DNA from 2 places in the Actinoplanes sp. CA-015351 genome. Region 1 is predicted to be linked to the other one. Evidence: riboswitches for the same ligand, from Rfam matches in the RefSeq annotation. Region 1 holds a riboswitch; the other holds the start of a gene.
What was found. A riboswitch is a leader RNA that binds a small molecule or an ion and turns the genes downstream of it on or off. The one in region 1 is predicted to bind glycine.
Positions count from the first base shown of each region.

Region 2: linked by a shared signal. The riboswitch ahead of gcvP (aminomethyl-transferring glycine dehydrogenase) and the one ahead of gcvH (glycine cleavage system protein GcvH) in region 1 are both predicted to bind glycine.

Region 1 is NZ_CP192102.1:4,665,505-4,681,171, reverse strand. It holds gene ACQP2E_RS21740 (PAS domain S-box protein) at 1-2,230, shown strand, start outside; glycine riboswitch at 2,281-2,376, shown strand; glycine riboswitch at 2,381-2,464, shown strand; gene gcvH (glycine cleavage system protein GcvH) at 2,503-2,874, shown strand; gene ACQP2E_RS21730 (L-serine ammonia-lyase) at 2,871-4,196, shown strand; gene ACQP2E_RS21725 (MazG-like family protein) at 4,589-4,894, shown strand; gene ACQP2E_RS21720 (WD40 repeat domain-containing protein) at 5,849-7,534, shown strand; gene ACQP2E_RS21715 (hypothetical protein) at 7,717-8,085, shown strand; gene ACQP2E_RS21710 (N-acetyltransferase family protein) at 8,105-8,584, shown strand; gene ACQP2E_RS21705 (TetR/AcrR family transcriptional regulator) at 8,673-9,341, opposite strand; gene ACQP2E_RS21700 (MFS transporter) at 9,466-10,917, shown strand; gene ACQP2E_RS21695 (TPM domain-containing protein) at 11,526-12,374, opposite strand; gene ACQP2E_RS21690 (hypothetical protein) at 12,397-12,822, opposite strand; gene ACQP2E_RS21685 (winged helix-turn-helix domain-containing protein) at 12,819-13,079, opposite strand; gene ACQP2E_RS21680 (pentapeptide repeat-containing protein) at 12,985-13,218, shown strand; gene ACQP2E_RS21675 (hypothetical protein) at 13,187-13,654, opposite strand; gene ACQP2E_RS21670 (discoidin domain-containing protein) at 13,856-15,667, shown strand, end outside.
Region 2 is NZ_CP192102.1:4,071,053-4,086,719, reverse strand. It holds gene ACQP2E_RS18730 (hypothetical protein) at 1-964, opposite strand, end outside; gene ACQP2E_RS18725 (DUF6226 family protein) at 987-1,595, opposite strand; gene ACQP2E_RS18720 (helix-turn-helix domain-containing protein) at 1,636-2,472, opposite strand; gene ACQP2E_RS18715 (oxidoreductase) at 2,575-3,438, shown strand; gene ACQP2E_RS18710 (HEAT repeat domain-containing protein) at 3,473-4,108, shown strand; gene ACQP2E_RS18705 (MerR family transcriptional regulator) at 4,102-5,088, shown strand; gene ACQP2E_RS18700 (hypothetical protein) at 5,137-6,240, opposite strand; gene ACQP2E_RS18695 (class I SAM-dependent methyltransferase) at 6,344-6,979, opposite strand; gene def (peptide deformylase) at 7,018-7,509, opposite strand; gene ACQP2E_RS18685 (SigE family RNA polymerase sigma factor) at 7,531-8,103, opposite strand; gene ACQP2E_RS18680 (chorismate-binding protein) at 8,270-9,508, opposite strand; gene ACQP2E_RS18675 (DUF5999 family protein) at 9,631-9,831, shown strand; gene gcvP (aminomethyl-transferring glycine dehydrogenase) at 9,930-12,743, opposite strand; glycine riboswitch at 12,823-12,911, opposite strand; gene mgrA (L-glyceraldehyde 3-phosphate reductase) at 13,007-13,966, shown strand; gene ACQP2E_RS18660 (nucleotidyltransferase domain-containing protein) at 13,966-14,625, shown strand; gene ACQP2E_RS18655 (nucleotidyltransferase domain-containing protein) at 15,378-15,667, shown strand, end outside.

The DNA of each region.
Region 1 (15,667 bases):
TTTGGTACGCCTGGCCGTGGCCACCCGCGACCGCGAGGTGACCGCCCCGATGGAGGAGATCACCGAGTTCGCCCACGGCGAGGGGATCGTCGGGCAGGTCTGGGCCGACGCGGCCGCCCGCTGGATCCGGGATCTGCCCGGCACCGACCTGCCCCGGGCCGCCGCCGCCGAGCGCGCCGGATTGAACACGGCGGTGGCGGTGCCGGTCCGCAACGGCACCGACGTGGTCGGTGTGCTCACCGCGTTCGAACGCCGCCGCACCGAACCCGACCCCGAGCTGATGGCCGCCCTGGACACGGTCGCGGCGCACATCGGGCAGTACGTGCACCGCCGCCGCGCCGAGGAGCTGGAACTCGAGCTGGGCCGCGCCCGCAGCGAGTTCGACCGGGTCATCGCCAACCTGGACGACTTCCTCTGGACGGTACGCGTGGACGCACCCGGCCAGGTCGAGATGGTCTACGCCAGCCACGACAGCGCCGGCATCTTCGGCGGGATCGTGCCGACCGGCGAGGACCTGTCCGAGGTGACCACCGGGATGGTCGACCCGGAGGACCGGGCGTTGTTCGACGCCTTCGGGCAGGAGATCCTCTCCGGCCAGGCCGCTCAGGTGACCAACCGGGTGATCGGCGCCGACGGGGTGATCCGCTGGGTGTGGACCCGGGCGGTGCCCCGCAACGAGGGCGGGGTCTTCTACATCGACGGCGTGTGCAGCGACGTCACCGAGCGCCAGCACGACCAGGAGCAGCTGCGCCAGCAGGCCGAGCTGCTCGACCTCGCGCCGACCGCGGTGATCGTGAAGGACCTGGAGGACCGGATCACCTACTGGAACCGGGGCGCCCAGGCCACGTACGGATGGGACGCCGACGCCGCCCTCGGATGCCCGACCCACCGGCTGCTCGACACCCGGTTCCCGGTCCTGCGAACTCTCGTCGACACGGCGCTGTCCGAGACCGGTGAGTGGCACGGCGAACTGGACCACCTGCGCAGCGACGGCACCCGGATCACCGTGCTGTCGCACCAGGCCGTGCAGCGCGACCACGCCGACCACCCGATCGCGATCCTCGAAGTGAACATCGACGTCACCGCGCGCAAGGTCGCCGAGCGGCGGATGGCGGACAGCGAGAAACGGCTGCGCACCCAGTTCTCGCTCGCCACCGTCGGGCAGGCCACGATCGCCCTGGACGGTGCTTTCCAGCAGGTCAACCCGGCTCTGGCCGGGATGCTGGGCCGTTCGGTGGCGCTGCTGGAGTCGATGACGCTCGACGACATCACCCACCCGGACGAGCGGGCCGGCAACCACCGGGCGGCGGCCCGGCTCTTCACCCAGGACCTGCCGCTCGACCGGCACCTGCGGATGCTGCACGCGGACGGGCACATCGTCGACGCCGCGATGGGCATGTCCCTGGTCCGGGACAGCGACGGCCAGCCGGTCAGCTTCATCGCGGTGCTGCAGGACGTGACCGCCCGGCTCGCCGCCGAACGCGACCGGGACGCCGCGGCGGCCCAGCTCGCCGAGAGCAACGACGAGCTGCAGGACAGCAACAACCAGCTGGCCGACGCGAATGCCCTGAAACTCGACCTGATGGGCATGCTCTCGCATGAGATCGGCACTCCGCTGAACACCATCACGGCGTACGCCGAGCTGTTGCAGGGTGACCTCGACGGCGTGAAGCCGACGCATCGCAAGGCGGTCGAGGTGATCGCCCGGTCGGCACGCCGCCTGGAGATCCTCTGCGCCGAGATCCTCACCATGTGCACCCTGGACGCCGGGCAGATGAACGCGACCCCGGAGCCGGTGGAGATCCGCCCGGCGCTCGGCGAGATCCTCGCCGGGCTGGAGATCAGCCCGCCGGTGACCTGTGAGCCCGGCACGACCGTGCTGGTGCACCCGAGCCACCTGCAGCAGATCGTCACCAACTACTGCACCAACGCGGCCAAGTACGGCGGCGGGGTCACCGCGGTCACCGTCGAACGGCGGGGCGGGACCGTGGTGATCGGGGTGTGCGACGAGGGCGAGGGCATCGCCGAGGACCTGCGGCCGCACCTGTTCGACAGATACGTGCGAGCGGCCGGGATGAGCCCGTCGATCAAGGGCAACGGCCTGGGCCTCTACATCGTGAAAGGTCTCGCCGAGGCGAACGGCGGCACTGCCGGGTACGAGCCCGGGCCGGCCGGCGGGAGTGTTTTCACGCTGACCCTGCCCGCTGCCGGGCAGGGCCGCTCCGCTTGACGTGATCATGACGGCCCGGATAGCTTGCAGCCACAATTGAAGAAGCCGTTTCACTCGCAGCGGGAGAGCCCTCTTGATCTCCAAGAGGCGCCGAAGGAGCAACTTCTCCCTCAGAATCTCTCAGGCCCCCGTACCGCTGCGGGCAGGCGACTCTGGAAAGCCGGGTGCGAGACCCGCGCCGACGGTGCAAACCGCTGCTGTCCGGCGGTGAACCTCTCAGGCACCATGACAGAGCGAGGGAGGCCCCGACCTCAGTTCACCAGGAGCCTCCTTTGATCCCCCTCCACCTTCGTTACAGCCGCGACCACGAGTGGCTCACCGACGACGAGATCGCCACCGTCGGCATCACCGCGTTCGCCGCGGACGCGCTCGGCGACGTCGTGTTCGTCGACCTTCCGGAAGCCGGCACGATCACCACGGCCGGCCAGACATGTGGTGAGATCGAGTCCACCAAATCGGTCAGCGAGGTCTATGCGCCGGCCGATGGAGAGATCGTGGAAATCAACAGCGCGCTCGCCGGCGACCCGGGGCTGATCAACTCCGATCCGTACGGCGCAGGATGGCTCTACCGGGTGCGGGTCACCCGCGCCCCCGAGGTCCTCGACGCCGCGGGCTATGCCGCGCTGATCTCACCGGAGTCATGATCGTGGCCGTCTCCGTGTTCGACCTCTTCTCGATCGGTATCGGTCCGTCCAGCTCCCACACGGTCGGCCCGATGCGCGCGGCCCGGATGTTCGCCTCCTCTTTGAGCAGCATCGGCGGGACCACGACGGTGCGCGCCGAACTGTTTGGCTCGCTGGGCGCGACCGGTCACGGGCACGGCACGCCGAAGGCGGTGCTGCTCGGTCTGCAAGGGTTCGAACCGGAGACGGTCGACGTCACCCTCGACCCGTCCGCCGACGGCCTTCTCACACTGCCGCACGGCGCCGAGGCGGCCGTGGAGATGGTTCTGCACCGGCGTCGCTCGCTCGCCGAGCACCCCAACGGGATGGTTTTCACCGCGCTCGGCGCCGATGGCGCCGAGCTGCTCACCAAGCGATATTTTTCGGTCGGCGGCGGCTTCGTGGTGGGAGATCTCTTCTCTCCGGTACGGGGTTCCGCACCGGACCTGCCGCATCCGTTCTCCACGGGTGACCAGCTGCTCGCACTGACCCGGTCGACCGGCCTGTCGATCTCCCGCCTGATGCTGGACAACGAGTCCGTGCGGCGCCCCGCGTCCTCGGTTCACGACGGCCTGCTGCACATCTGGTCGGTCATGTCCGACTGCATCGACGCGGGCCTGGACGCCGAAGGGGTACTGCCCGGCGGGCTGAAGGTGCGACGCCGGGCAGCGTCGACGGCCCGTCAGCTGCGGGCGGCCGGAGACCCGGCCACACTCTCGATGGAGTGGCTCACCGCGTACGCCATGGCAGTGAATGAGCAGAATGCGGCCGGAGGCCGCGTGGTGACCGCGCCCACCAACGGCGCCGCGGGCATCATCCCGGCCGTGCTGCGCTATTACCTGGACTTCGTGCCGGGGGCCTCGGACGCCGGGATCGTCCGGTTCCTGCTCGCGGCCGGTGCGATCGGGCTGCTCTTCAAGGAGAACGCCTCGATCTCCGGTGCCGAGGTGGGCTGCCAGGGCGAGGTAGGTTCGGCGTGCGCGATGGCGGCGGCGGGGCTGGCCGAGGTGCTCGGCGGCACCCCGGAGCAGGTGGAGAACGCCGCCGAGATCGGCATGGAACACAACCTGGGCCTGACCTGCGACCCAGTCGGCGGGCTGGTGCAGATCCCGTGCATCGAGCGCAACGGGATGGCCGCGGTGAAGGCGGTCACGGCGGCCCGGATGGCGTTGCGGGGCGACGGCCGGCACCACGTCTCCCTCGACAAGGTCATCAAAACGATGAAGGAGACGGGCGCCGACATGAAGGTGAAGTACAAGGAGACCGCCCGGGGAGGCCTCGCCGTCAACGTCATCGAGTGCTGACCCCAGCCCCGCCCCCGCCCAGTCCCGCCCCCGCCCAGTCCCGCCCCCGCCCAGTCCCGCCGCCGGCTGCACGTCAAGGCGGCCGGCTGTACGTCAGGGCGGCCGGCTGTACGTGGTGGTCGCCGTGGGTGACAGCCGGGGGCCGTGGTGTGCAGCCGCTCTCGGCCGGCTGTACGTGGTGGTCGCTGTGGTGTTCAGCCGGCTGGAGTGTCGGATCGGCTGGTCAGCACGCGGCGGGCGGTGCCGGGACCGACGGCGGCCGCCGGAACCGACGGCGGCCGCCCGTGGCCCGTGGCCCGTGGCTCGTGGCTCGTGGCTCGTGGCTCGTGGCTCGTGGCTCGTGGCCCGGGGCCCGGCGATCGGGGCCGGCGCTGGGCCGCCAGAATCGCCGTATGAACATCTGGACCGAGGCCAAGCGCTGGCGTGCCCACCTCGACGAACGCAACGGCACGTCCGAACTCGAACAGACCCTGCGAATCCTCAAACTCACCGAGGAGTCCGGCGAGGCGGCTCAGGCGTGGATCGGCCTGCTCGGCCAGAACCCCCGCAAAGGCGTCACCCACACCCGCGAACAGGTGATCGGCGAGCTGGCTGACGTCGTCTTCACCGCGCTGGTAGCCCTGGAAAGCATCGGTGCCGACGCCGAAGAAGCAGTGCAGGCCTGCGCGAAGAAGGCCGCCGGCTACCTGCCGCAGTAGTCCCACCCGCCGTTATCGAGTGAGGACAAGCCGCCGGCAGCCGGCCTCCCTCGCCGGGAATCCAGGACCCACCGTGTGCCCTAGACCCGCTCCCGCCCGCCCACCCGCCCTGCCCCGCCCGCCCGCCCCGCCCGCCCCGCCCGCCCTGCGCGCCCGGCGTTGATAGCGAACCTCGAGGAGATCTAGTGAGTTTGTGGCTGCCGTGGCGGCGCACACTCACAAGATCTCGGGCAGGCGCCGCGGGCGGTGATGTTCCGGCGGGCTGTTCTCCGCGACCTTGTGAGTTTGTGGTCGGTGGGACGGCGCAAGCTCACGACTTCGCTCTGCTCCCGGCTGACCGCCTCAAGGCCGAGCGGCACCCGGCTGCCTGGCCGCCTGGCTGCCTGGCCGCCTGGCCGGCTCGTGCTCGTGGCCGTGCGGCGGCCGGGGAAGCGACCGTGAGCGCGAGCCGGGCTGGGGTGGCTTGTGCTCGAGGTCGTTTCGGGGGCGCGATGGCGACCGTGAGCGCGAGCCGGGCGCTCGGACACGACAGCGCAGCTCCGAGTGTGAGCGCGCTGGTCGGGCCCGCTCCGGCGCACCGAGTGCGGGCGCGTCGGAGCGGGCCCGACCAGCGCGCCGAATGTGGGCCGGCTGGCCGGATCGTGGAGCGCCGCCCTCCGAGCGCCGCCCTCCGAGCGTCGACCCCGGATCTTGGAAGCGCTGCCCTCGACGCTGGTGCTGGTCGCGGTGGTAGAGCGCCGCCTGCGGTGGTAGAGCTGGCTGCCGTGGTTGGTCGGCCGCTAGCCGGTATCTGGGTGTGCGACGCCGGTGGCATGGGTGCGCACGCAGCCTGTTTGAGCAGGGTGTTTGCTCTCCGGGATGGCACTGTGGACGGATGGGAGCGTGCACACGCCGGGCTCAAGATCGACAATCCGCTCTCGTCCCGACCGGATCTGGCGGCTTAGAGTGACGGCCATGTCTTGCCTGACAGTGCTTGAGGCCGGCGGGCCGCACGCGATCGTTGTGCGTGGTCCGGCGCTGGACGTCATCGACCTGGTGGCCGGTGTGTCGGCGGGCACCATTCCGACCGGGCTCGCCGGGATCGAGGCGGTGGCCGCAGCCGAGCTCGACGGACGACCGATCGCGATCTGTGTGGCGAACGAGCGGCTGCACGTGTTCGACCTGGCGTCCGGCGCCGGCGTGGATATCACGTTCGCCGGGACCGCGCCTCAGGTGATCACCGCCGGGGTGCTGGCGGGACGGCCGACTCTGATCGGCGGGGCCGGTACCGAACTGCGCCGCTGGGACATCGCCACCGGCGCGGAGGTGGGCGGTCCACTTGCCGTGCACCGGGCTCAGATCAGCGCTCTCGCGCTGGCCGGGGACTCGATCGTGGTCAGCGCCGATGTCGACGGGGTGATCCACCAGTCCGACCTGACCTCGGGTGAGGAGGCCGGTGCACCGATCGACCGGCCCGGCGAGCTTGTCGCCTCGATCGCCGCCGCCGAGATCGACGGCAAGATCATTATTGTCACCACCGACGGTCGTAAGGCCATTCTCCCGGCCGGCTCGCTCGACGAGGTGGACGCCCTCGCCGCCACCGTGCTTCACGGTCGTCCGGTTCTGGTCACCCACGGGCTCGACGAGTCGGTGCGTACCCATGAGCTTCCGGACGGCGCGCCGATCGGCACGCCCTGGGCCGACGAGACGGTCTCGATCACCACGGTGGCGGTCGGCCACGCCGGCGGGCGTCCGTTCGTGATCAGTGGCGACGGCGACGGTGCGCTGCGCCGCTGGGATCTGACCACCCTCACCCCGGCGGGCGACAAGATCAACGGCCACACCTCCTGGGTACGCGCGATCGCCACCACCGAGCTCGACGGACGGACGGTGGCCGTGACCGCCGGGGACCGTTCGCTGCGGACCTGGGACCTCGCCACCGGCGCCCCGGCCGGCGATCCGATCGACACCAGGTATCCGGCCACTGTGCTCGCCGCCGCGGACTGGCAGGAACGGACCATCGCGGTCTGTCTGCACGGCGACGGGCGTACCCGGGCATGGGACCTGGCGACCGGCGAGCTTGCCGCCGGTCCGTTGGACGAGTGGGCAGGAGCTCGGGCATTCTCGCAGGTGGGCGAGGTGATCTATGCGGTCACCGAGGACCATCCCTACGACGAGGCGACGGGGGAGTACGACGCCGGCGAGATCGCGCTGCGGGCGTGGGACCTCGCCGAGGGCAACGTCATCGGTACGCCGATGGCCGGCGGAGGCGCCGGCGGCAGCGTGACGTGGCCGCCGGTGACGGTCGCGCGCGTCGACGGGCGGATGGTGGTGATCTCCGGCGCGGGCCGCGACGGCGAGCTGCGGGTGTGGGACATGGCGGCCGGGGAGCTGATATTCCGGCGGGCCGGCCACGACGGGCAGCTCACGGCGGTGGCCGCGACCGTGCACGAAGGACGACTCGTCGTCGTGACCGGCGGCGAGGACGGAACGGTGCGGATCTGGGACGGCGAGGCCGGGGTACGCCTGACCGGCCACACCGGGCGGATCACCTCGGTGGCGATCGACGGCATCCAGGTGGTCAGCGGGTCCGAGGACGGCACCGTGCGGGTGTGGGATCTGCTGACCGGCGACCTGAAGGCCCGGCTCAGGGCGCGATGACCGGTCAGCGGCGGGGAGCACGTGCCGCACGTCGAGGCCAGCCGTGCGGCGTTCGAGAAGGACCGGAGCTAGCAGGAACCTTTGTGTTGCTGTGGATCAGCTGTCGAAGCCGAAAGCCCGTCCCGGCGCGACCGACTGGACCGGCGTAAGCAACAGGCACCGCTTCGAACAGGAGAAACACCATGGCTTCGATCAGCACCGCGTACGCCGACGCCCGTACCGACCTCCTCACGGCGCAGCAGCAGCTCGCCGCCGACAAGGCCGCGAAGGCGGACACGAAGACCATCACCGAGGATGAGAAGGCGGTCGCGAAGAGCCAGAAGGCCGTGGCGGAGGCCCAGCAGGCCGCTCGGGAGGAGGCCGCTCAGGAGGTCGCTCGGGAGGCCGCTCGGGAGGCTGCCAAGTCCGAGCGGCTCAGCCAAGCTCTCGCCTCCGACCCGGCCGACGTACGGAAGGCGAGCGCGTCACAGCTGGTCAGCCTGCTTCAGGAGAAGGGCGTCGACCCGCGTCAGATGCTGCGCAGCGGCGACCTTTTCGACCTGGCGGTCTGACCGGCTAGCCTTGGTGATCATGAAGATCAGAGATGCGGTGGCGGCCGACTGGGACCAGATCTGGCCGTTCTGGCGGACGATCGTGGCGGCCGGTGAGACGTACACCTGGGATCGTGAGACGACCGAAGCCGGCGCCCGCGCGCTCTGGATGAGTCCGGCGGCCCGGGTTTTCGTCGTCGAGGACGACGGTCGTGTGGTCGCGTCGGCGTATGTGAAGCCGAACTACGGCGGCCCGGCGGCGAGGGTCGCGAACGCCGGATTCATGGTCGACCCGGCGTTCGGCGGGCGGGGGATCGGGCGTCGGCTGGCCGAGCATGTCCTGGCCGAGGCGCCGGAGGACGGTTATCGGGCGATGGTATTCAATGCCGTGGTCGAGACGAATCCGGCCGTGAAGCTCTGGTTGTCGTTCGGGTTCGCGATCGTCGGGACGATTCCGGGCGCGTTCGAGCATCCGGTGCACGGGCCGGTCGGTCTGCACGTGATGCACCGAGCCTTCTAGAGGTCGCTGATCCCGGCTTTCAGAGGTCGCTGATCCCGGCTTTCAGAGGTCGCTGATCCCGGCTTTCAGAGGTCGCTGATCCCGGCTTTCAGAGGTCGCTCACCCCGGTCAGGATCAGGTTGATCCCGTCCAGGAACTGGGCGCGGTCGTCGTGGTCGCGCAGCTGGCCGGCGATGTCGTGCAGGAACGGGAACTGCCGCGGGTCCAGGCTCCGCCATGCCGCCGCGTGGGTCTCCAGGATCTCGGCCCGATCGGTGCCCGGCGGGTGCATGCGGGCGTTCGCGGCGTTCTGCCGCGCCGCACCCAGGATGTAGATCATCAACGCGGACGCCGAGGTGAACTGCGCCCCGGCCGGTACGCCCATCGCCTGGATCTGCTGCCCGATGCGCTCGCAGATCTGCAGCGTCACGCCCTGCCACGGCCCGCGGGAGAGCTGCTCGCCGAGCCACGGGTGCTCGTCGATCGCGTCGAACATGATGAGCGCGATGGCGCGGATCACGTCCTTCGGCGGGCCGACTGCCGCTTCGGCCGTCATGCGGCTGGTCAGGGCGGCGTTCGTGGCGGCGGCCAGGAGTTCGTCCTTGTTCGCCACGTGCCAGTAGATCGCGCCGGGCCCGGTCTGCAGCCGCGCGCTGAGCGCCCGGAACGTCAGACCGCTCTCGCCCGCCTCGTCCAGCATCGCGACAGCGGATTCGACGATGCGTACCTTGGATAGCGCGTCGTCGCGCCGATCTGTGTTCCGCGTCCGGGTGGCCATGAACCCATCTTGACATGTCTGGAACGGTGTTCCAAGCTAGGAGTCATGGAACGGTGTTCCAGTGATTCGCCCGGTAAGTCCGCCGGACGATCGTGTCCGGTGTCGTTTGCGGGAGGTCAAGATCATGAGTGCCACTGTTCTGGAGGCGCGCGAGAAAGCGCCCGCCACGTCGCTGTGGGCCGTCTGGCCCGCGATTCTGGGGCTGTCCGTCGTCTTCCTCGTGGAGATGCTAGACAACTCCGTGCTGAGCGTCGCGCTGCCGACCATCGCCCGCGAGCTGCACGCCACCGCGTCCGACCTGCAGTGGATCACCTCCGGGTACTCCCTGCTGTTCGGCGGCCTGATGATCGCCTTCGGCGCGATCGCCGATCGCTACGGAACCCGGCGGATGATGCTGATCGGGCTCAGCCTGTTCGCCCTCGCCAGCCTCGCCGTGCTTTTCGTTCGTACGCCCGGTGAGCTGATCGCCGTCCGTGCCGCCATCGGCATCACCGCCGCGATGACCGCGCCCGGCACGATGGCCCTCTGCTTCCGGCTGTTCGACCAGGAGAACCTGCTGATGCGGGCCACCTCCTTCATCGCCACTGTCGGCCTCGTCGGGATGGCGATCGGACCGACCGTCGGCGGCCTGGTCCTGCAGGTCCTGCCGTGGCAGACGCTGCTGGTGATGAACGTGCCGATCGCGGTGCTCGCGTTCTTCTGCATCCGCCGCGGCATCCCGGCCGACAACCCGGCGCAGCGCAACACCACCCCGCTCGACCTGTTCGGCGCGATGCTCGGCACGACCACGCTGCTGCTCACGCTCTGGACCGCCACCCTCGCCGTCGAGGACGGCTGGGGTCACGCCGCGCCGTGGCTGTCCGCGGCCGGCGCCATCGCCAGCGCTGTCGCCTTCGTGGTCCGGGAGCGCCGTACCGCCCACCCGATCTTCGACTTCGCCCTGATCAAGCGGCCGGCGGTGTCGGCGAGTCTGGCGTACGAGGCCGCGATGGGCCTGGGCATGGCCGCCATCGCGTACAGCGTCTCGCTTCAGCTGCAGCTCGTCTGGGGCTGGTCGCCGGCGCAGGCCGCGCTCGGCAACCTCCCGCAGGTGGTCGTCCTCATCGCGATCGGCCCGTTCGTCGAGAAGATCGCCGACAAGCTCGGCACCCAGCGCGCCGGCGCGCTCGGCGCGGCCTCGGTCGTGGCCGGCCTGCTCGTCTACGCCCTGCTGGGACGGTACGACTACGTGTTCATCGCGATCGCGCTGGCACTGACCGCGGCCGGCATGCGGGTGGTCGCCACGATCGCCGGGGTAACCGTGATGCGGGGGCTGCCGGAGGACCAGACGTCGACCGGGGCGGCGCTCAGCGACACCAGCCAGGAGGTCGCCGGCAGCGTCGGCATGGCGGTGACCGGGACCATCGTGGCGGCGGCGATCGCAGGGTCGCTGACGAGTATCGGTGGCAGTGCGGCGGCGGCGCACGAATTCGAGAACGCGGTGACGACGGCGACGCTGGTGCTGACCGCGATCTGCGCGGCGCTGGTGATCTGGGCGGCCCGCCGCAGCACGAAGGTGGAGGAAGTCGCCGCGTGAGCCCTCTCCGATGACGAAAGGCGGCACCCCCGGCGGGGGTGCCGCCGCCTGCTGCGACCAAGCCCAAGTGTCAGCTCAGCGTGTTGATTTAGGGTGCAATTCCAACCTGAAATCAACACGAACAGCCGCTTCCACGGCGTGCGTGTGGACATTGGGTGCGGATCGCACCCTAAATCAACACACTGGACTGCAAGTCGTCACACTGGGCTGCGGGCGTGCGGGCGTGCGGGCGTTCCGGCGGCGACGGGCGAAACGGGCTGGGTGTTGGGCGCGGCGGTGGAACTTGTGGGTTTCGGGTCGGTCCAGTGGCGCAACCGCACACCGTTGACGGCTCGGCGAATTGACCAGCAGGGTCAGTGCTGTCGAATCGCCGGCGAGGCAGCGCTGGGAGCCAGCTGAAGCAGCCGCGGCGTGGGTCAGGTCGCACAGAACGTCGCCGTGCACCCGTGGCTCGCTTCCGTCGTTCTTGGATCTTGTGAGTCAATGCCGCTGTCGCAGCCACAAACTCACAAGGTCAGTCCATGTGATCGACGAGGCACGGTTCTGATCTCGCGCGGGCGTGGCTGTTTCTGGTCACCAGCCTCTTCTGGTCACCAGCCTTTCTCTGGTCACCAGCCTCCGGACGAGCCGCCGCCGTCCGAGGAACCGCCGCCGAAGCTGGAGCCGCTGCTGGTGCTCGACGAGGAGGACGAGTCGTAGCCGACGTAGGTGCCGGTCGCCGCGCCGGTGTGGTAAGCGCCCGACGAACCCGGCCCGCGCTTGCCGCGGCCGGTGGCCCAGCCGATCAGACCGAGGAGGCCGACGGCGATCACTCCGAACACGATGATCGGGAGGAGGCTCCGGCTCTCCGGCTGCGGGGGCTGGAAATCGGTGTCCTGCCCGAGGAGGGCACTCTCCGCACCGTCACTCCCCGCACCGTCACTCCCCGCACCGGTGCCGGTCAGATCGGCCAGGGCGTTGCCGGGCTCCACCGGGTGGCCGAGGGTGCGCCGCACTTCGTCCAGCCCGTTGAGAATGCCGGCCGAGTAGTTCTCGGCCGTCAAACGCGGTGTGATCACGGTGTCGATGATCGTGGCGGCGGTGGCGTCGTCCAGGCGTTGCGCCATGCCACGGCCGGTCTCCAGGCGTACCCGATGGTCTTCGACCGCGACGACTAGCAGAATCCCGTTGTCCGCGCCGGCCTTGCCCACGCCCCAGTCGTTGAAGAGCCCGGTGCTCCAGGTCTCGATGGAGGCGTCGCCGGTGGTCGGCACCACCGCCACCGCGATCTCGTCGGAGGTGGCGGCCTCGTCCTCGCGCAGGATCGCGGTGATCTGGTCGCAGAGCCCGCCGAGCACACCTGCCTCATCCACACACCAGCCATCCGCGGCCGGGAACGCCGGAGCCGCGAGGGCCGGTGCCGGCAGTGCGACGGCCAGGGCGACAGAGCCGACGATGAATGCGAGGCGTGCTCTCATGCCGTCAATGTGAGGGACCGTGTCAAGAATGCTTCTTGCGGATCCTTTCGATGAGAGCGGCGGCCTTCCGGGCGTCCGCGAGGGCGGCACGCTGGACGAACGCCAGACTCTGGCTGTTCACCATCAGCGCGGTCGGGCGGTATTCCTGGAGGTCGTGGTCGCGGACCCACAACCCCTGGTCGTCGTGGCCGGCTCTGGCGACTTCGCGCCACTGCAGCACGACGGTACGGAACAGGTTGATCAGGACCAGGCGGTCCGCGTACACATCGATGCGAAGGACCCACAAGCGCGCGCCGGACGCCAGGGTGAGGGCCGAGCCCGTCAGGGCGAGGGGCAGAACCCAGCCGCCCTCGTCGATGCCGCCACCGGTGAGCGCGGCGCCCAGGCCGCCGAACAGGATGATCTGGACCACGCGCAGCCAGAGGGGTGGGCGGAACGTGGTGATCACGGCTGGGGGAGCACCGCCAGACCGGCCCGGGCGACGATCTCCTGCAGCGCCGCCACGTGCCCGGCGAAGGCCTCGTGGCCCTGTGGCGTGAGCCGCGCCGACGTGCGCGGACGCTTGCCCACGAAGCTCTTGCGGATCTCCACATAACCGGCCTCCTCCAGGGTGGTCAGCTGTTTGGACAGCGCCGAGTCGGACAGGTCCGCGCTGTCGCGCAGGAACCGGAAGTCGGCCCAGTCCGTCGCGGCCAGCAGACTCACCAAGGACAGTCGGGTGGGAGCGTGGATAAGTTCATCGAACTTGCCCGAGGCGAACTTGTCCGAGGCGAACTTGTCCGAGGCGGACTTGTCCGAGGCGAAAGTGCCCATCAGGAACCCGCCAGCGGCCGCGCCAGCATGATCCGGCGCAGGTGGGACATCAGGGCCGGGCCGCCGACGGCAAGGCCGAGCGCGACCGGCACGCACCCGAGGGTGGCCGGGAACGGCACCCCGAGCGCTTCCAGGGCGAACCCGAGCCCGATGCCGGCGGCGACCAGCACCAGGGTGAACCCGGCGATGGCGAGCCCGCCGCGCAAGCCGAGCAGGCCGGTGCGGACCTGGACGCGGGCGTGCCGGACCATCGCGATGATCAGGGCGCAGATGCCCAGGGCGTAAACGATCGAGCCGGTGGCGACGATCCAGGTCACGCCGGACTCGACGGCGGCGACGAAGGCCACCATCAGCGCGGCGATGCTGAACCAGAACCAGCGGGGCACGAGGTTCGTGTCGACGACCTGGGCGCGGCGCAACTGGATCTCGGCGAGGGCGAGTTCGGCGTCGATGGGCGGGACACTCATGACTTCCTCCTCGGGAACGTACTTTCCTACCAGGAAAGTAGCAGCCACTTTCCACATGGGAAAGTGCCGAATTGGCGTCATCCGCAAGAAACACAATTGAAATCAACTGATCGCCTGCCGGCCATGTTGTCATCCGACTTCGGTTACCAGCCTCGGGGGAGGACGGCAGTGGCCGGTCGGCGTACTATTTCCATTTTGGTCGTGTTTTTGCTGGTCACCACCCTCTTAGGAGTGGTCGGCGGTTCGCCGGCGCACGCCGCCGTGTTGCCTGCCGGGTTCCGGGAGCAGACTGTTCTGTCCGGGCTCGACCTTCCGATGAACGTCGAGTTCGCCCCCGACGGGCGGATCTTCGTGGCCGAGAAAGCCGGCCGGATCAAGGTTTTCGACTCGATCGCCGACACCACGCCGACGATCTTCGCCGACCTGAGCGTCAACGTGCACAGCCAGAACGACCGGGGCATGCTCGGCCTCGCCCTGCACCCGGATTTCCCGGTGGTGCCGTACGTCTACGTGCTCTACACCTACGACGCCCCGCCCGGGCAGACCGCGCCGGTCTGGAACGACAACTGCTCAGCGGTCGGCGGGGCGAACGGCGGTCGCTGCATCGTCACCGCCCGGCTGTCCCGGCTGACGGCCGGCGGCAACGTGATGACCGGCGCCGAGACGGTGCTGCTGCACGACTGGTGCCAGCAGTACCCGTCGCACTCCATCGGCGACCTGCACTTCGGCCCGGACGGCATGCTCTACCTCAGCGCCGGCGACGGGGCCAGCTACAACGTCGTCGACTACGGCCAGCTCGGCAACCCGATCAACCCGTGCGCCGACCCGCCGGGCGGCACGATGACCGCGCCGACCGCACAGGGCGGAGCGCTGCGCTCGCAGGACGTGCGGACCGGCGGCGACCCGACCGGCCTCGACGGCGCGATCCTGCGCCTCGACCCGGCGACCGGCGCGGCCGCGCCCGGAAACCCCGCCATCGGGTCGGCCGACCCGAACACGCAGCGGATCGTCGCGTACGGGATGCGCAACCCGTACCGCTTCGCCCTGCGTCCCGGCACCAGCGAACTCTGGGCCGGCGACGTCGGCTGGAACACCTGGGAAGAGGTGAACCGGCTGCCGGACGTCGCGACGGTCCGCAACCTGGGCTGGCCGTGCTTCGAGGGCACGGTCCGCCAGGGCGGGTACGACGGCGCGAACCTCGACCTCTGCGAGAGCCTGTACACCGCCGGCGGGCAGACGGCGCCGCATTACGCGTACCAGCACTCCGGCCAGGTGGTGGCTGGTGAGGCGTGCCCGACCGGCGGGTCCAGCATCTCCGGGATGGCGTTCTACCCCACGGCCGACGGCGATTACCCGGCGCAATATCGGGGTGCGCTCTTCTTCGCCGATTACACCCGGGACTGCATCTGGGCCATGCTGCCGTCGGCCGAGGGCGGCGCGCCGGACTCCGGGAACCGGCTCACCTTCGTCTCCGCCGCGTCCAACCCGGTCGACCTGGCGATCGGGCCCGGTGGCGAGCTGTATTACGCCGACGCGGGCGGCACGGTCAAGCGGATCCGGTACTTCGCGGGCAACCAGCCGCCGAACGCGGTTCTCGAAGCCTCGCCGACCACCGGGGAGGCGCCGCTCACCGTCAACTTCGACGCCCGGGCGTCGAGCGACCCGGACGAGGCAGACGCCGGCCTGCTCACGTACGAATGGGACTTCACCAACGACGGGACCGTGGACTCGCGGAACGCCACGGCCACGTACACCTATCCGTCGAGCGGCGGGCCGTTCACCGCACGGCTGCGCGTCGCCGACACCCTGGACGCGGCGGACACCCAGACCGTGCAGATCCAGGCCGGCAACAGCCCACCGGTCGCGACGATCGCCACCCCGGCCGCCGGTACCACGTTCGCCGTCGGGCAGACCATGACGTTCAGCGGCGGCGCCACCGATCCGAACCAGGGGACACTGCCCGCGTCGGCGCTGCGCTGGCGGCTGCTGCAGTACCACTGCTACACGGCGGAC
Region 2 (15,667 bases), 590 kb from region 1:
CCGGGCCACTGGTCGAGTGATCGTTCGTCCGCAGGACCGGCGCTCCGAACGGGTTCGCCAGGGCGACACCGCCCGGCGCGAGCACCGCCAGCACCACGGCCGCCACCCCCGCCCAGGTCAGCAGCCGGCTCGGCGAACCCGGATCCGGGTCCGAGTAATCGGCCAGCCGCGCGTCCACCGCCGCCAGATCCACCGAACCGCCCTGCGACAGCGACAGCGACGCCGACGGCAACAGCGACGGCGAAGCGGGACGTTGCAGCAGGTAGACGTACGCCAGGGTGCCGGCCTGCACCGCCACCACCAGCAGCGACGCGATCACACCGGTGATCCAGGCCGCCCAGGTGCGACCCACCAGACCGTCGCCGAGGCTCGACACCAGCAGCGGGATCACGATCCCGCCGAGCAGGAACGCACCGGCTGTCGGCACCACCCGGCCCCGGGTCAGCGCCCAGTCCGAGCCACCGAGCTGGTGCGCGGCGATGCCGATCAGCAGCCGTCCCGCGGTCAGGGCGCCGGTCAGCAGCACCGCGAGCACCAGGGCCAGGGAGAAGTATCCGCTTCCGATGCCGGACACCATCCACAGCGCCAGCCCGGTGAGGCCCACGATCGCCACGAACCCCGCCGCGACGACCGGGAAATGTCGCAGGGCGGCCAGGATCGCACGGTGCGGGCGTACCGCGTACCCCCGCTCGTCGCCGATCGCGACAAGTGTCGCGGCAGAGAGAGCGACCAGCCAGAAGGCCGCGATCACCGGGAGCCGCCACCAGCCGGCTTCCGGAAGCTCCAGCATCCCGTTCACGATGATCGTCTCGGCGTCGCTGACCCGGCCGGCGAGCACGTCGAGCAGCGTGAGCGTCAGCAGCGCGGCGGCCAGGATCGGCAGGAGCACGGTCAGCAGCTGCCGGGCGGACGTCAAAGCCGTTCGATATCCGGCCGCCGTGTTGCCGATCAGGGAGAGGAGCACCGCGCGAGGATAACGGAGCTGATCAACTTTCCGCGGCCCCGAGAAAGCGCCGGCCGACCAGCGCCGATGTGCCGGTGGGCAGGGACACGTCCCGGCCTGCGGCCAGGCGTTCGCACCAGCCTTCGACGGTACGGAAATCGAGGCCGCCACCGACACTGTTGCGACCGTCCTCGAAGCTGAACCAGCGCGCGTGCCACCCGGGCCCGTCGAGCAGGACGATGTCGCCGTCGATGAGTTCCAGAACGGCGGTGTCGATCGCCTCGAGAAGGTCGTCCGAACCGAAGTCACAGGCGTCGCAGCCACAGTCCGGAATCGGGTCGGCGGCGGGGTCGAGCCGGCCGGCCGAGATCCGGACCGCAAACGGGCCGGGCCAGGCGACATGAAGCGGGAGTGCGCCGGGAGCCGCGGAGGTGAGAACGCCGTCGGAGGAGAACGCGATCCCGGGCAGTGAGGTGAGAACGGCGATCCAGCTACGAACCCGGGCGTGCACGATCCGATAGCGATCAGGGTCGGTCACCCGGGAGTACTCCGACTCGTCCTCGGTCGGTCCCCCGCCGGGATGCGGGTTGGGCCAGGACGGCTGATGCTCGGCGTTGTAGTGGTCGTTCACCCGCTGACGTAGTTCCCCCACGCTGTCCAAGCGTACGCGGCGGCACAGCCTCCCGTGCGTCCTAGGACTCTAGGAAAGAACTCCGCTGCTGCGCCACCAAGGATCCGAGCAGCGCCAGTGAGCGGGCGCTCTCCGACCCCGGTTCGGCGTGGTACATCACCAGGATCTGGCCGCCGCTGTCGCCCACAGTGAGTTTCTCCCGGCGCAGCGTCAGCGGCCCGACCATCGGGTGCCGCATCCGCGCCTCGCCGCCGGCCGGCAGCAACACGTCGTGGCGGGCCCACAGCCGGCGGAACTCCACGCTGCCCAGCGACAGCTCCCCGACCAGGCGGGCCAGCGCCGGGTCGTCGGGGTCGGAGGCGACCGACGAGCGGAACGCCGCGACCATCCCGACGATCGCCTGGTCCCAATCCGGGTACAGGTCGCGCTCGGTGTCGTCCAAGAAGATCGAGCGCAACCGGTTCTCCCCGGCCCGGATCGCCGGCGACAGGGCGGTGGCCAGCCGGTTCGCGGCGAGCACGTCGTACCGGCGGTTCTCCACGAACGCCGGCAGGCCGACCACGTCGATCAGCTGGCGGATGCCGGCCGGCACCACGTCGCGGCGGGAAGGGCGCGGCGACCGCGCCCGGGAGACCGCGCCGGTCAGGCCCAGCAGGTACTGGGTGGCGGCGCTGTCCAGCCGCAGCACCCGGGCGATCGCCTCGAGGACCTGCGCCGACGGATTACGATCACGGCCCTGCTCCAGGCGCAGGTAGTAGTCGGCGCTGATCCCGGCGAGGGTGGCGACCTCCTCGCGACGCAGGCCGGGCGTACGGCGCACCCCGCTCGACGGAAGGCCGACATCAGTGGGATCCACCAGTGCCCGGCGGGCCCGCAGGTATTCACCGAGCGCGTTCATGACCGCCAGCCTAGGGTGTGCGGCCACGCCCATCCTGGTCCTGCCACTCCTAGGAAGAGCGCACCCCTGCCGGGACCGGCCGCACCGGGGCAGAGTCGGGGCATGAGCGAAACCCAGCTTCCCGGCGGCACCTACCGTGTCGGTGACATCGAGTTGACCCGGTTCGGATACGGCGCCATGCAACTGGCCGGCCCGCACGTGTTCGGACCGCCGGCCGACCGGCCCGGCGCGATCGACGTGCTGCGTACGGCCGTCGCGGCCGGCATCAACCACATCGACACCTCGGACTACTACGGCCCGTACGTGACCAACGAGATCATCAAGGAGGCGCTGTTCCCGTACCAAAGGGATCTTCATCTGGTCACCAAGGTCGGCGCGCGTCGCGATGCGCAAGGCGGCTGGCCGCAGGCGCTCTCGCCGGCCGAGCTGAAGCAGCAGGTGCACGGAAACCTGGAACGGCTCGGGCTGGACGTGCTCGACCTGGTCAACCTGCGGGTCGGCGGGCTCCAGGAGGCGCAGCCGGGTTCGATCGCCGAGCCGTTCGGCGCCCTGGCCGAGCTGCGGGAGCAGGGCCTGATCCGGCATCTCGGGCTGAGCACTGTCAACGCCGGCCAGATCGCCGAGGCGCGGGCGATCGCTCCGGTGGTCAGCGTGCAGAACTTCTACAACCTGGCGAACCGCGGCGACGACACGCTGATCGACGACCTGGCCGCCGACGGCATCGCCTACGTGCCCTACTTCCCGCTCGGCGGCTTCACTCCCCTGCAGTCCGGCACGCTGACCGAGGTGGCGGACCGGCTCGGTGCGACGTCGATGGGTGTGGCGCTGGCGTGGCTGCTGCAGCGTTCGCCGAACATCCTGCTGATCCCGGGCACCTCGAAGGTGGCGCATCTGCGGGAGAACATCGCCGGCGCCGCGCTGGAACTGGACGAGGCCACCGTGAAGCAGTTGGATGCGGTCGCTTGACCTTCACACTGTGACAAGGTCTTAGCTGGTCACCATGAACCCAGCCTTTCTTGGTGCGGCCGACCCATCGATGCGGCTCAAGGCAGCCCTGGCAGCCGGCACCCACGCCGACGCCACCCTGGTCGACGCCCTGGTGGCGCGGTGTGCGGTCGAGCCGGACTTCTTCGTCCGCGACATGCTCACCTGGGCGCTGACCCGGCTGCCGCCGGACACCACCGTGCCCCGGCTCCGCGACGAGCTGGATTCCCCGATCGGCCAGGCGCGCAGCCAGGCCCTGCACACCCTGTCCAAGATCGGGAACAGCGGCGTGTACCCGGCGATCACCCGGTCACTGCTGCAGGACCCCGATGACGAGGTCGCGCGCAGCGCCTGGCGGGCCGCCGTCATCCTGGCGCCCGAGGACCAGCGGGGGAATCTCGCCGCCGAGCTGGCCGCGCAGCTGGGCCGCGGCGACCGGACCGTGCGGCTGAGCCTCAGCCGGGCACTCGTGGCGCTCGGTGACGTGATCGAGCCGGCCCTGCGGACAGCGGCGGACGGCGGCGACCCGCAGGTGAGCGCGCACGCCCACGCCACCGAGATGCTGCTGAACGACCCGGAGATCGGATTCGACGCGGCCGTCCACGAGGCGACCCGCCTGGTCGCGCTGGAACACAAGAAGGCCACGTGCTGATCGGCGAGGTGGCGCGCCGCTCGGGGGTGAGTACCCGGATGCTCCGGCACTACGACTCCCTCGGGCTGGTGCGCCCCACCGGCCGGACCGTCGGCAACTACCGGGAGTACTCCGGTGACGACATCCGCCGGATCTTCCACGTCGAGAGCCTGCGCACCCTCGGACTCTCGCTGCGCGACATCGGGCGCGCCCTGCAGGATCCGGGATTCGAGCCGGCCGCGCTGGTCGGCGACCTCATCCGGCGTACCGAGGAGCGGATCGCCACCGAGCAGGAGCTGCTCGAACGGCTCCGGGCGGTCGACGCGTCGGCCCCGCTCGGCTGGCAGGGCGTGCTGCGGATCGTGGAGCTGCTGCACGGCCTGAACTCCCCCGATGCCGCACGCCGCCAGCAGACCGTGCTGGGCCCGGCCGAGGACGTGCCGGTGCCTGCCGAGCTGCTGGCCGAGGCCGTCCTGACCGAGGCCGACCCCAACGTGGCCGGCGCGCTGCGCTGGGCCCTGGCCCGCTCCGGCGGCGAGGCGCTGACAACCGTGGCAGCGGGCGTTCGTTCGGCGGACGCCGAGGTGCGGCTCCGCGCGGTCCAAACCCTTGCCGAGATGTCCGGCGACGAGGTCACCGCCGTCCTGGCGGACGCTCTTAAAGATCAAGACCCCGGGGTACGCGGCCACGCCGCCCTGTCCCTCGGCAGACGCGGCGTGTACACGGCCGTGCCGGAACTCGTCGCCATGATCGTCGACGGCCGCAACGACGTCGACGCCGGCGAGATCCTGGGAGCGCTGGCGTGCGACCCGGCCCACGCCGGCACGATCATGGGTCTTCTGGAAGACGAACTGTCCGCGGACACGTCCGGCTCGGCGGCGCGGATCCGGCTGACCCAGGCCCTGGCCGAGATGCCCCGGACCCTGGCCGAGCCGATCCTGAACCGGCTCACCCGCGACGCCGACACCACGGTGGCCCTGATCGCCTCGACCCTGACGTGAACGGAGAACGGGCCGGCCAACTGGCCGGCCCGTTTCGTGGCAGTACGGTCAGGCGGTTGCCGCCGGCGTGACGCCGCCGAGCAGCTCCTCGAGCTCCGCCAGGTCTTCCTCGCTGAGGTCGGTGCCCGCGTCGGCGCCCGGCAGACCGCCGAACGACCCGCCAGGGGTGCTGCCGAGCAGCTGGTCCACGTCCAGCTTCGTGGCGCCTTCCGGAGCGGTGATCGCCGCACCGGTGGTCACCTCGAGGCGCAGCGCGACCCGGCCGGTGGCGCCGTCGATGAACTGCAGCATGTTGATCTCGGCGGCGGTCAGCGTGCCGTCCTTGATCCACAGGTCGAGGACGATCGGCTTGTCGGCCGGGGCCTCGGCGCCGAACGTGTCGGCCAGCGCCTCGTTGTCCAGCGCCGTGACAAGGCGCTTGACCTCGGCGTACGCCTTCGCGGTCGACGAGGTGACGATCAGGTGGGTGTCGTCGTTCTCGTCGCGGACGATGTCGGCGCCCTCGACCAGGTTGGTAGCGGAGGTGCTGAACTCGGTCAGCGCCTTCTGCTGCTCGACGTCCTGGGCCGGCACGCCCGCGCCGGACTCGGCCAGCTCGGTCAGCTCGGCGACGTCGAGCGACACCCACTTGCCGTCGAAGAACGCGTCGAACCCGCCGGCCGCACCGACCGTCTGCTCGCTGAGCGTCTTGACCTCGTCGGCGCTGGCGCCGAACTTGGTGGCCAGCTCGGTGACCGGCGCCTTGACGAACAGCGTCTTGCCGGCAACCCGGATCTCGGTGCCGGCGACGCCGTCGATGGTCGCGCCGAACAGGGCGCGGTCGTCGTCGACGCCCTCGCCCGCCTTGTCGAAGGCGATCGTGAACGACGAGTTGAAGAGCTGCCGAAGGATCTTGGCGTCTTCGTCGCTGACCTCGTCGGTCTTCTCGCCGGACTTGGCGGCGTCCAGCTTGGCGGCGGCGACCAAGTCGTCCGCACTGCCGTTGATCTTGATGGTGAAGCCGGCCTGCTGCGCCTCGCCGAGCTGCTTGGCCGCGTTACGCAGCTCCAGCTTCGGTTCGAGGGCCTGAAGCTTCTCCCCGGCACAACCGACGAGAACGGTAAGGGTGGTGACACCGGCCAGAACGCCGGCAGCAAGACGCGAGACGCGCAACGTGAAACTCCCCGTGGTGGTGAATGCCCCGCACACTGTAGTGGCCGCGATCAATCCGGCGCGCCCGGATTACAACCACCCGTGGTGACCAGGGAAAACACCATCAGCGAGTGAAAACGGCCCGCCATCGCGCGGGCAGCCGGGTACCCGGGGCCTCGGTCTGCTCGACGGAGATCTGCCGCAGCCCGCCGGTCGCGAACGCGTCGATCTCGGCACGGGTCAGCGGCCACGGCGGACCCTCGCCACCAGCGGTGACAGCGGCTGCCGCGAGGACCAGCAGCGTGCCGCCGGGGGACACGAACGAGCCTGCCGAGGTGATCGCGGCGGCCCGGATCGACGCCGGCAGCGCCTGCACGTTGTTGCTCTCCAGCACCAGGTCGAAACCGTGCCGCCACCTGGCCGGTGGATCCAGCAGGTCGGCCACGACATAGGACACCGGACTCTCCGGGTGCCGGCTGCGGGCCAGCGCGATCGCTGTCGGCGAGATGTCGAACGCCGTTGTCGCGTACCCCAGAGCCGCGATGTGCTCGGCGTCGCGGCCCGGGCCGCAACCGACGACCAGCGCGCGTCGCCCCTCCCCCGGCGGCAGCGGGAAGGCGCGCAGGTGCGCGCTGGCCTCGGGTACGTCCCACGGCACCTCGGCCCGGCCCGCCCCCGCCTCGGCATACAGCGGCTCGAACCACCCGGTCGGGTTCCCGTCGCGCAGATATCCGGCGGCGAGCCGCCCGATATCAGCCACGCGGGACGACCCGGTGAGCCACGCGGGGCAACGCTTTGTCAGCCACGCGGGACGACCCGGCGTAGCTCCCGCAGCGCCTGGCGGCGGACGTCGCCGGTCAGCGTGTCGACGTAGAGCCGGCCGTCGAGGTGGTCGACCTCGTGCTGCAGCGCCCGCGCCAGGAAGCCCTCGCCGGTGATCACCAGGGGTTCGCCGTACTGATCGAAACCGGTCGCGGTCACCTTCAGCGCGCGGGTGGTGTCATAACCGAGGCCGGGCAGCGACAGGCAGCCCTCCTCCTCGGTCTGCTCACCCTCGTGGTCGCTGAGGACCGGGTTGACCAGGTGTCCGACGACACCGCCGACGTTGTACGAGAAGATCCGCAGGCTGACGCCGATCTGCGGGCCCGCGACGCCGGCCCGGCCGGGCTCGCGGACGGTGTCCTCCAGATCGCCGACGATCTCGCGCAGCTGGGCGTCGAAGTCGGTGACCGGGTCAGCGGGCGTACGCAGCACCGGGTCGCCGAAGATGCGGATGGGCCGAACTGTCATGCGTCAAAGATTAGTCACCCATTACCCGAAGAGGGCGCGCCGGTCGGTGCCGAGCATGTGCCGCAGCTTGATCAGCGAACGGCGGGTCTGGCTCTTCACCACGTTGACCGGCACGCCCAGCTCGGCGGAGACCTGCTCCACGCTGTGGTCGGCGAAGTAGCGCAGCACCACGATGGTCCGGTCCCGGGCGGGCAGCCGGGACAGCGCCCCGAGCAGGTCCAGCCGCAGATCAGGGCTTATTTCGTACGCGGGTTCGCGCATCGCGCCCAGGAACACCTCGGTGGAACTCCGGCGGCGACGGTGGTCGAGGTAGACCCGGAGCAGGATCTTGTGGGCGTACGCAAGAAGGTTGTCGCTCTCGCAGGCCCGATCCCAGCTCTGAAAGAGCTTGGTGAGCGTGGTCTGTGTCAGGTCCTGGGCGAGATGCCAGTCGTGGCAGAGCTGGTACGCGGTGCTGTGCAGCCGGGTCAGGGAGGTCTGGGCGAACTGCTCGAACTCGGCGCGGCGGGTCGCGGCCGGCGGGATCATCCGGATCCTGATGCCGGACCGGACGGTCCTCCTGACCGCCGCCGGTTTCTCGAGCAGATCAAGCATGGTGTCGCCTCTTCCTGCCGCCACCTATTGGACACGGAGCGTGCCAATGTGGACCTTCTCGGGTACGCGCGAAGGTGAAATTACGCGCTCGACCCCCTGTTCCGGGGGCAGACGCCGACAGTGGCACGGAACCGGTAGAGACGGCTCGGAGCAGGCTATGAACGGGCTATGAGCGGAGCGCGGACCGGAGCGGCCCGGCCTTCGCGGCGGCTTCGTCGACCTCCGCGACAGGGTCACTGTCCGCGGTGATGCCGCCGCCGGCCCAGGCGTGCACCCGGGTCCCGTCGGCCACCACGGTGCGGATGCTCAACCCCAGATCGAGGTGGTCGTGTCCGATCCAGCCCAGGGCGCCCATGCTGACGCCGCGGCCGACCGGTTCGAGGGCGGCGATCTGCGCGAGCGCGGCCAGTTTGGGGGCGCCGGTGACACTGCCGCCGGGGCAGACGGCCCGGAGCAGGTCGGCCAGCCCGACGTCGCCGTCCAGGGGCGCCGAGACGACGGATTCGGCCTGCCAGAGACCGGACCATTCGCGGACCGCGAACAGCTCGTCGACGCGGACCGGTCCGGTGCCGGGCAGCCGGGCCAGGTCGTTGCGTTCCAGGTCGACGATCATGACGTGTTCGGCGCGTTCCTTCGCCGAGGCGAGCAGCTCGCGGCGGCCCTGCGCGGTGGCCGGGCGGGTGCCCTTGATCGGGCGGGTGACGACCCGGCCGTCGCGAACCTCGACGAGGGTTTCCGGGGAGGCGGTGGCGAGAGCCCAGCCCGGCGCGGCGCCGCCCGGCCCTGAACCGCCCTGGCCTCCGTCGCTCAGAACCCCGCCGTAGCGGGCGCCGGCGAGGGCGGCCACCCGGCGGAGGGCAGCGGACGGGTCGCCCGCATAGGGCGCGGCGGCGTGGCCGACCACGTTGACCTGATAGACGTCGCCGCGGGCGATCGCGGCGCGAACCTGCTCGACGGCGTGGGCGTGCTCGTCGCGGGTCCAGCTGTCCCGCCAGGGACCGAGCTTCCAGTCAGGGCCGGTCTGGAGGGATTTCTCCAGTTTTTTCGCAGAATGTTGGTAGACGACGGCATAAACGTCAGGAACGCTGGGAACGGGAGAGGGTGACCCGCACTCTGCTCCAGCCATCACGCATCCGGCATCCGCGGATACGTAGAGTGCTGCCCCGCAGATCGTGCCATCGCCGAACGTCTTCTTTTTGTCATCCGTTCGGCCAAGGTTTCGCACCGGCAGTCCGTTGCCGGCCAGAAAAGCGGACAGAAGCTCGGCGGGGTCACCGGGATCACCCCGGTGCCACCGAAAGGTACGTAACGCATGGTGACGGGCCTGGCAGGCGGCCGGTGCCGCCGGAGGGGCCCCGAAAGGAGCCGTTACGGGGTGGCCGACAGCGCCCGTCCCGTGGACCATCGAAGACGCGAACTCATGAGAAATCGGCGTCACCGGGTTGAACCGCCGTCGTTCCAAGTGAGGTAACGTCCGACACCGACTTTGTGAACCTTCACACAGCCCCCAAACGGAGATCGAGCAAGATGTGCCAGCACCTGATCCCCTGTCCCACGTCCGACGCGACCGACCGTGAGGCCGCGAAGGTCATCGTCACCTTCTGCGAGCAGGGCTGGAGCCTGCTCTGCAACGGAGTCATCGTTTTCGAGGACACCGGCGAACTACTGCCTGACGGCACGCTGATCGAGCCGCACCGCGGCCCGGCCGTGCACGCCCTGGCAGCCTGAGAAATTTCAGTCGAAAAAGCAACTCAGCGTAACCATCCCGAGACGGCGCAGGCCGCGATCCCTGAAGGAACGCGACCTGCGCAAGCGACGGGAGTGCGTCAGTCCTCGAACGCCTCCGGCGACGGGCACGAGCAGACCAGGTTGCGGTCGCCGAAAGCCCCGTCGATCCGGCGCACCGGCGGCCAGTACTTCGCCGTACGGTCCACCCCTTCGGGGAAACCGGCCACCGACCGCGGGTACGGGTGAGCCCACTCGTCAGCGGAGACCGCCGACGCGGTGTGCGGCGCGTTCGACAGCGGGTTGTCGTCCTTCGGCCAGACGCCCGAGGCCACCTGGTCGATCTCACCCTTGATCGAGATCATCGCCGCGATGAATCGGTCCAGCTCGGCGAGGTCCTCGCTCTCGGTCGGCTCCACCATGAGGGTGCCGGCAACCGGGAACGACATGGTCGGCGCGTGGAACCCGTAATCGATGAGCCGCTTCGCCACGTCGTCGACACTCACCCCGGTGGCCTTGGTGATCGGCCGCAGGTCGAGGATGCACTCGTGCGCGACCAGGCCGTTGTTGCCGGCGTACAGCACCGGATAGTGATCACGTAGCCGCGCCGCCACGTAGTTCGCGGACAGCACCGCCGCCGCGGTCGCTGCGGCCAGGCCGTCCGGGCCCATCATCCGTACGTACGCCCAGCTGATCGGCAGAATGCCGGCGCTGCCGTGCGCGGCCGCCGACACCGCGTGGTGGTCACCGGTCTCCAGGGGGTCGCCGGGCAGGAACGCGGCGAGGTGCTCGCGGACCGCGACCGGGCCGACGCCGGGACCGCCGCCACCGTGCGGGATGCAGAACGTCTTGTGCAGGTTCAGGTGGGACACGTCCGCGCCGAACTTGCCCGGCTTGGCGAACCCGACAAGCGCGTTGAGGTTCGCGCCGTCGACGTAGACCTGGCCGCCGGCGTCGTGCACCTTGCCGCACAGCTCGGCGATGCTGGTCTCGTAGACGCCGTGCGTCGACGGGTAGGTCACCATGATCGCCGAGAGGTTCTCCCGGTGCTTCTCGATCTTGGCGGCCAGGTCGGTCAGGTCGACGTTGCCGTCCGCGTCGCAGGCCACCACGACGACCCGCATGCCGGCCATCACGGCGCTGGCCGCGTTGGTGCCGTGCGCGCTCGACGGGATCAGGCAGACGTCGCGGTGGGTCTCGCCACGGTCCCGGTGGTACCCGCGGATGGCGAGCAGCCCGGCCAGCTCACCCTGCGAGCCGGCGTTCGGCTGGACGCTGACGGCATCGTAACCGGTGATCTCAGCGAGCCAGCTCTCCAGCTGGGCGACCAGGTCCTCGTACCCCTGGGTCTGGCTCTTCGGCGCGAAGGGGTGGATGTTGGCGAACTCCGGCCAGGTGACCGCTTCCATCTCGGTGGTGGCGTTCAGCTTCATCGTGCAGGAGCCGAGCGGGATCATGCCACGGTCGAGGGCGTAGTCGCGGTCGGAGAGTTTGCGCAGGTAACGCAGCATCGCCGTCTCGGAGTGGTGGGTGTTGAAGACCGGGTGGGTCAGGTAGTCGGTGGTCCGGTTCAACGCAGCAGGAATGACGGCTTCGCCGGATTTCTCAAGCTTTGTCACACCAAAGGCCTGGAGAACCGTCGCGACGTGCGCGCTCGTCGTCGTCTCGTCGGTGGAGATCGACACGTGGTCGGCGTCCACCAGCCGCAGGTCGACGTTGCCGGCCGCCGCGGCCGCAACGATCTCGGCGGCCTTGCCCGGCACCCGGGCGGTCACGGTGTCGAAGAACGCGGCCCGGGTGATCTCCACGCCCGCTGCGGCGAGTCCCGCCGCGATCGTTTTGGCCTGCTCATGGGTACGCGCAGCGATGGCACGAAGCCCGGCCGGACCGTGGTAGACGGCGTACATGCCGGCCATCACGGCGAGCAGCACCTGGGCCGTGCAGATGTTGCTCGTCGCCTTCTCCCGGCGGATGTGCTGCTCCCGGGTCTGCAGCGCCAGCCGGTACGCCGGGGCGCCGTCGGCGTCCTTCGACACCCCGACGAGACGGCCGGGCAGCGACCGCTCCAGCCCGGCGCGCACAGCCAGGTAACCGGCGTGCGGCCCACCGAACCCCAGGGGTACGCCGAAGCGCTGAGTGGTGCCGGCCGCGATGTCCACGCCGATCTCGCCCGGCGCGCGCAGCAGCGTCAGCGCGAGCAGGTCGGCGGCGACCGTGACCAGGGCGCCCTTGGCGTGCGCCGCCTCGACCAGCGCCTGGTGATCGCGGATCGCACCGGACGCGCCCGGGTACTGCAGGTGCAGCCCGAAGAACTCCTCGGGCAGTTCCCCGGTGTCCAGGTCGACCAGCACGACCTGGAGTCCGAGCGGCTCGGCCCGGGTACGCAGGACGGCAAGCGTCTGCGGCAACGTGTCGGCGTCGACGGCGTACACCGGGCTCTTGACCTTGGATGCGCGCCGCGCGAGCGTCATCGCCTCGGCGACCGCGGTGGCCTCGTCGAGCATGCTGGCGTTCGCGGTGGCCAGCCCGGTCAGGTCGGTGACCATGGTCTGGAAGTTCAGCAGCGCCTCGAGCCGCCCCTGGCTGATCTCCGGCTGGTACGGGGTGTACGCCGTGTACCAGGCCGGGCTCTCCAGCACGTTCCGCTTGATCACCGCGGGCGTGTGGGTGCCGTAGTAGCCGAGGCCGATCATCGGGGTGGCGACCGTGTTGCGGCTCGCGATCACCCGGAGCTCGGCGATCGCCTCTTCCTCGGAGATGCCGGCCGGCAGGTCGAGGTCGCCTTTCCAGCGAATGACCTCGGGAATCGCCGAATCCATGAGCTCATCGAGCGAGTTGTACCCCACTGTTTTAAGCATGTGGGTGTGCTCGTTCGAGTCCGAACCGATGTGCCGGGAGACGAAAGGTGACGACATGGGCGACTCCAGAGGCGTGAGAAAGGTCGACGAACAACCTCCCCCTCTGTCATACCCAGACTGCGGCATTTCAGAGTCGCCTGCCCACGCGGTCCTTTTGCCTGAGAGGTTCCGGGGAGGATTTGCCCCTTCGGCGCCGAGCTTGCCGGTCTCTCCCGCGCGGGTAGCCAGCTGAAGCCAACCTACCAGCGCACACCCGGTTGGATCACAGTCCTAGGGTGTGGTCTGTGACGTACACCCCTGATTCCGCCCGCTACGACTCGATGACCTACCGGCGTGCCGGTCGCAGCGGCCTCAAGCTCCCCGCCATCTCGCTCGGCCTCTGGCACAACTTCGGTGACACCCGTGGTCTTTCCACTCAGCGTGAGATCGTCCGGCGCGCCTTCGACCTCGGTGTCACCCACTTCGACCTGGCCAACAACTACGGCCCGCCGCCCGGCAGCGCGGAGTCGAACTTCGGCGAGCTGCTGTCGTCCGACCTCGCCCCGTACCGCGACGAGCTGGTCATCTCCACCAAGGCCGGCTACACGATGTGGGACGGGCCGTACGGCGACTGGGGATCACGGAAGTACCTGGTGTCGTCGCTGGACCAGTCGCTGAGGCGGCTCGGGCTGGACTACGTCGACATCTTCTACCACCACCGGCCGGACCCTTCGACGCCGCTGGAGGAGACTGCGTCGGCGTTGGACGCTGTGGTGCGTTCGGGTAAAGCGCTTTATATCGGAATTTCTAACTACAAGTCGGCTGAAGCAGCTGAAATCGCCCGGTTGCTGCGTTCGCTGGGCACGCCGTTGCTGATCCACCAGCCGTCGTATTCGATCCTGAACCGCTGGATCGAGCACGACCACCTGCTGGACACGCTGGAGGAGGTCGGCGCCGGCTGCATCGCGTTCAGCCCGCTGCAGCAGGGTCTGCTGACCGACCGCTACCTCACCGGCATCCCGGAGGACTCCCGGATCCGGACCAGCGTCTTCCTGAACGAGAGCGCGCTGGACAACAAGACGATGGAGCGGCTGCACGCCCTCAACGACATCGCCACGAAACGCGGGCAGTCCCTCGCCCAGCTGGCCCTGTCCTGGGCGCTGCGCGACCCGCGGATGACCAGCCTGATCATCGGCGCTTCCAGCGTCGGACAGCTGGAGAACAACATCGCCGCCCTCAACGGTCCCGAGCTCACCGCCGAGGAGCTCGACGACATCGACGGCACGGTCATCGAACTCTGATGTACGACATCGCACTGTCGGTCGTGGTCGGCTCCCGGGCCTACGGGCTCGACGTAGCCGGCTCCGACCACGACCGGCGGGGCGTGTTCGTGGCACCGACCCGCGCGTTCTGGACCCTGGACAAGCCCCCGACACACTTCGACGGCCCCCGCGCCGAGGAGTTCAACTGGGAGATCGAACGGTTCTGCGAGCTAGCGCTGCAGGCCAATCCGACGGTCCTGGAGGTGCTCTGGTCACCGCTGGTCGAGTCGGTGTCGCCGGACGGTTCGGCGCTGCTCGAGGCAAGGCAGGCGTTCCTGTCCCGGCGCGTCTTCGAGACCTACGGCAACTACGCCCGTGACCAGCTGAAACGGGTCGCCGCGCGCCGGGAGCGGACCGGCGAGACCAACGGCAAGCAGGCCATGCACATGATCCGCCTGCTGGTGGCGGGCGCCCACGTCCTGCGAACCGGCGAGGTGCTGGTGAACGTGGCCGGGTTACGGGACCGCCTGCTGGCGGTGAAGCACAATTCGCTGTCCTGGCCGGAGGTGGTCAGGTGGTCAGCGCAGCTGCTGGCCGACCTGGAGACCGCGGCGGAGGATTCCCGGTTGCCGGAGTCCCCCGACCGCCCCGCCGTCAACCACCTGCTGTCCACCATCAGAGAAGCCAACCTGCACTGACCCACCGGGGGCCGGCGCCCGGCGCCCGCCCGGCGCCGCCGGGGTGCCCGCCCGGCGCCACCGGGGTGCCCGCCCGACGCCACCGGGGTGCCGCCCCGCCCCGCCCCGGCGCCGCCACGCCACGCCCCGCACCCCTCCGCGTTCTGCACCCCTCCACCGCGCCACCCCGCCACGCCCGCGGCGCTCTGCACCCCGCCACCGCCCACGCCCGCCCCGTTCTGCACCCCGCCACCGCCCACGCCACCGCGCCACCGCGCCACCGCGCCACCCCGCGCCGCGCCGCGCCGCCACCTTGCCGCGCCGCCCGCCAGCCGCCCACCGAGCGACACCCTGCGGATCTTGAGCGATCTTCTACCTCCGAGGGGCAGAAATCGCTCAAGATCCAAGGCGAAGCGATGCCAAGGGCACACGGTGGTCTCTCGTGCAGCAACACCAGGAGCACACGGTGGGCGCTCACACAGCACTGCCAGGAGCACACGGTGGGCGCTCACACAGCACTGCCAGGAGCACACAGTGGGCGCTCACACAGCACCGCCAGGAGCACACAGTGGGCTCCTGCTCCGGCGGAAGACACCCGAGCACCCCGAATATCGCTGGTCACGGACTGGTAGTCCGGCATAGCGTTCACCCACGCCCACCCCGCCCCCGGCTGACACCGACGCTGTCCGAGAACGATCGGTGAGCCGACGACCGCCGCATACCCTCTGCGGATCAGCGTGCTTTACGCGTACCCGAAAGGTCTGGAACTGAGAGTGACCGTCGACGTGCCGGAGTGGGCCGGTGAGACCGCCACCGCGCTGCCGTATCCACTGATCTTCGCGACCGTGAGTGGCGCGCACCTCTACGGTTTCGCCTCGGTCGACTCCGACCTGGACCTGCGTGCCGCCCACCTGCTGCCGGCCGCCGAGGTCGTCGGGCTGCGCACCGGGCCGGAGACGGTGCAGCACGAGGGTCTGCGCGACGGCGTCGAGCTGGATGTGGTCAGTCACGATCTGCTCAAGTTCGCGCGGATGCTCAACAGCCGCAACGGGTACGTCCTGGA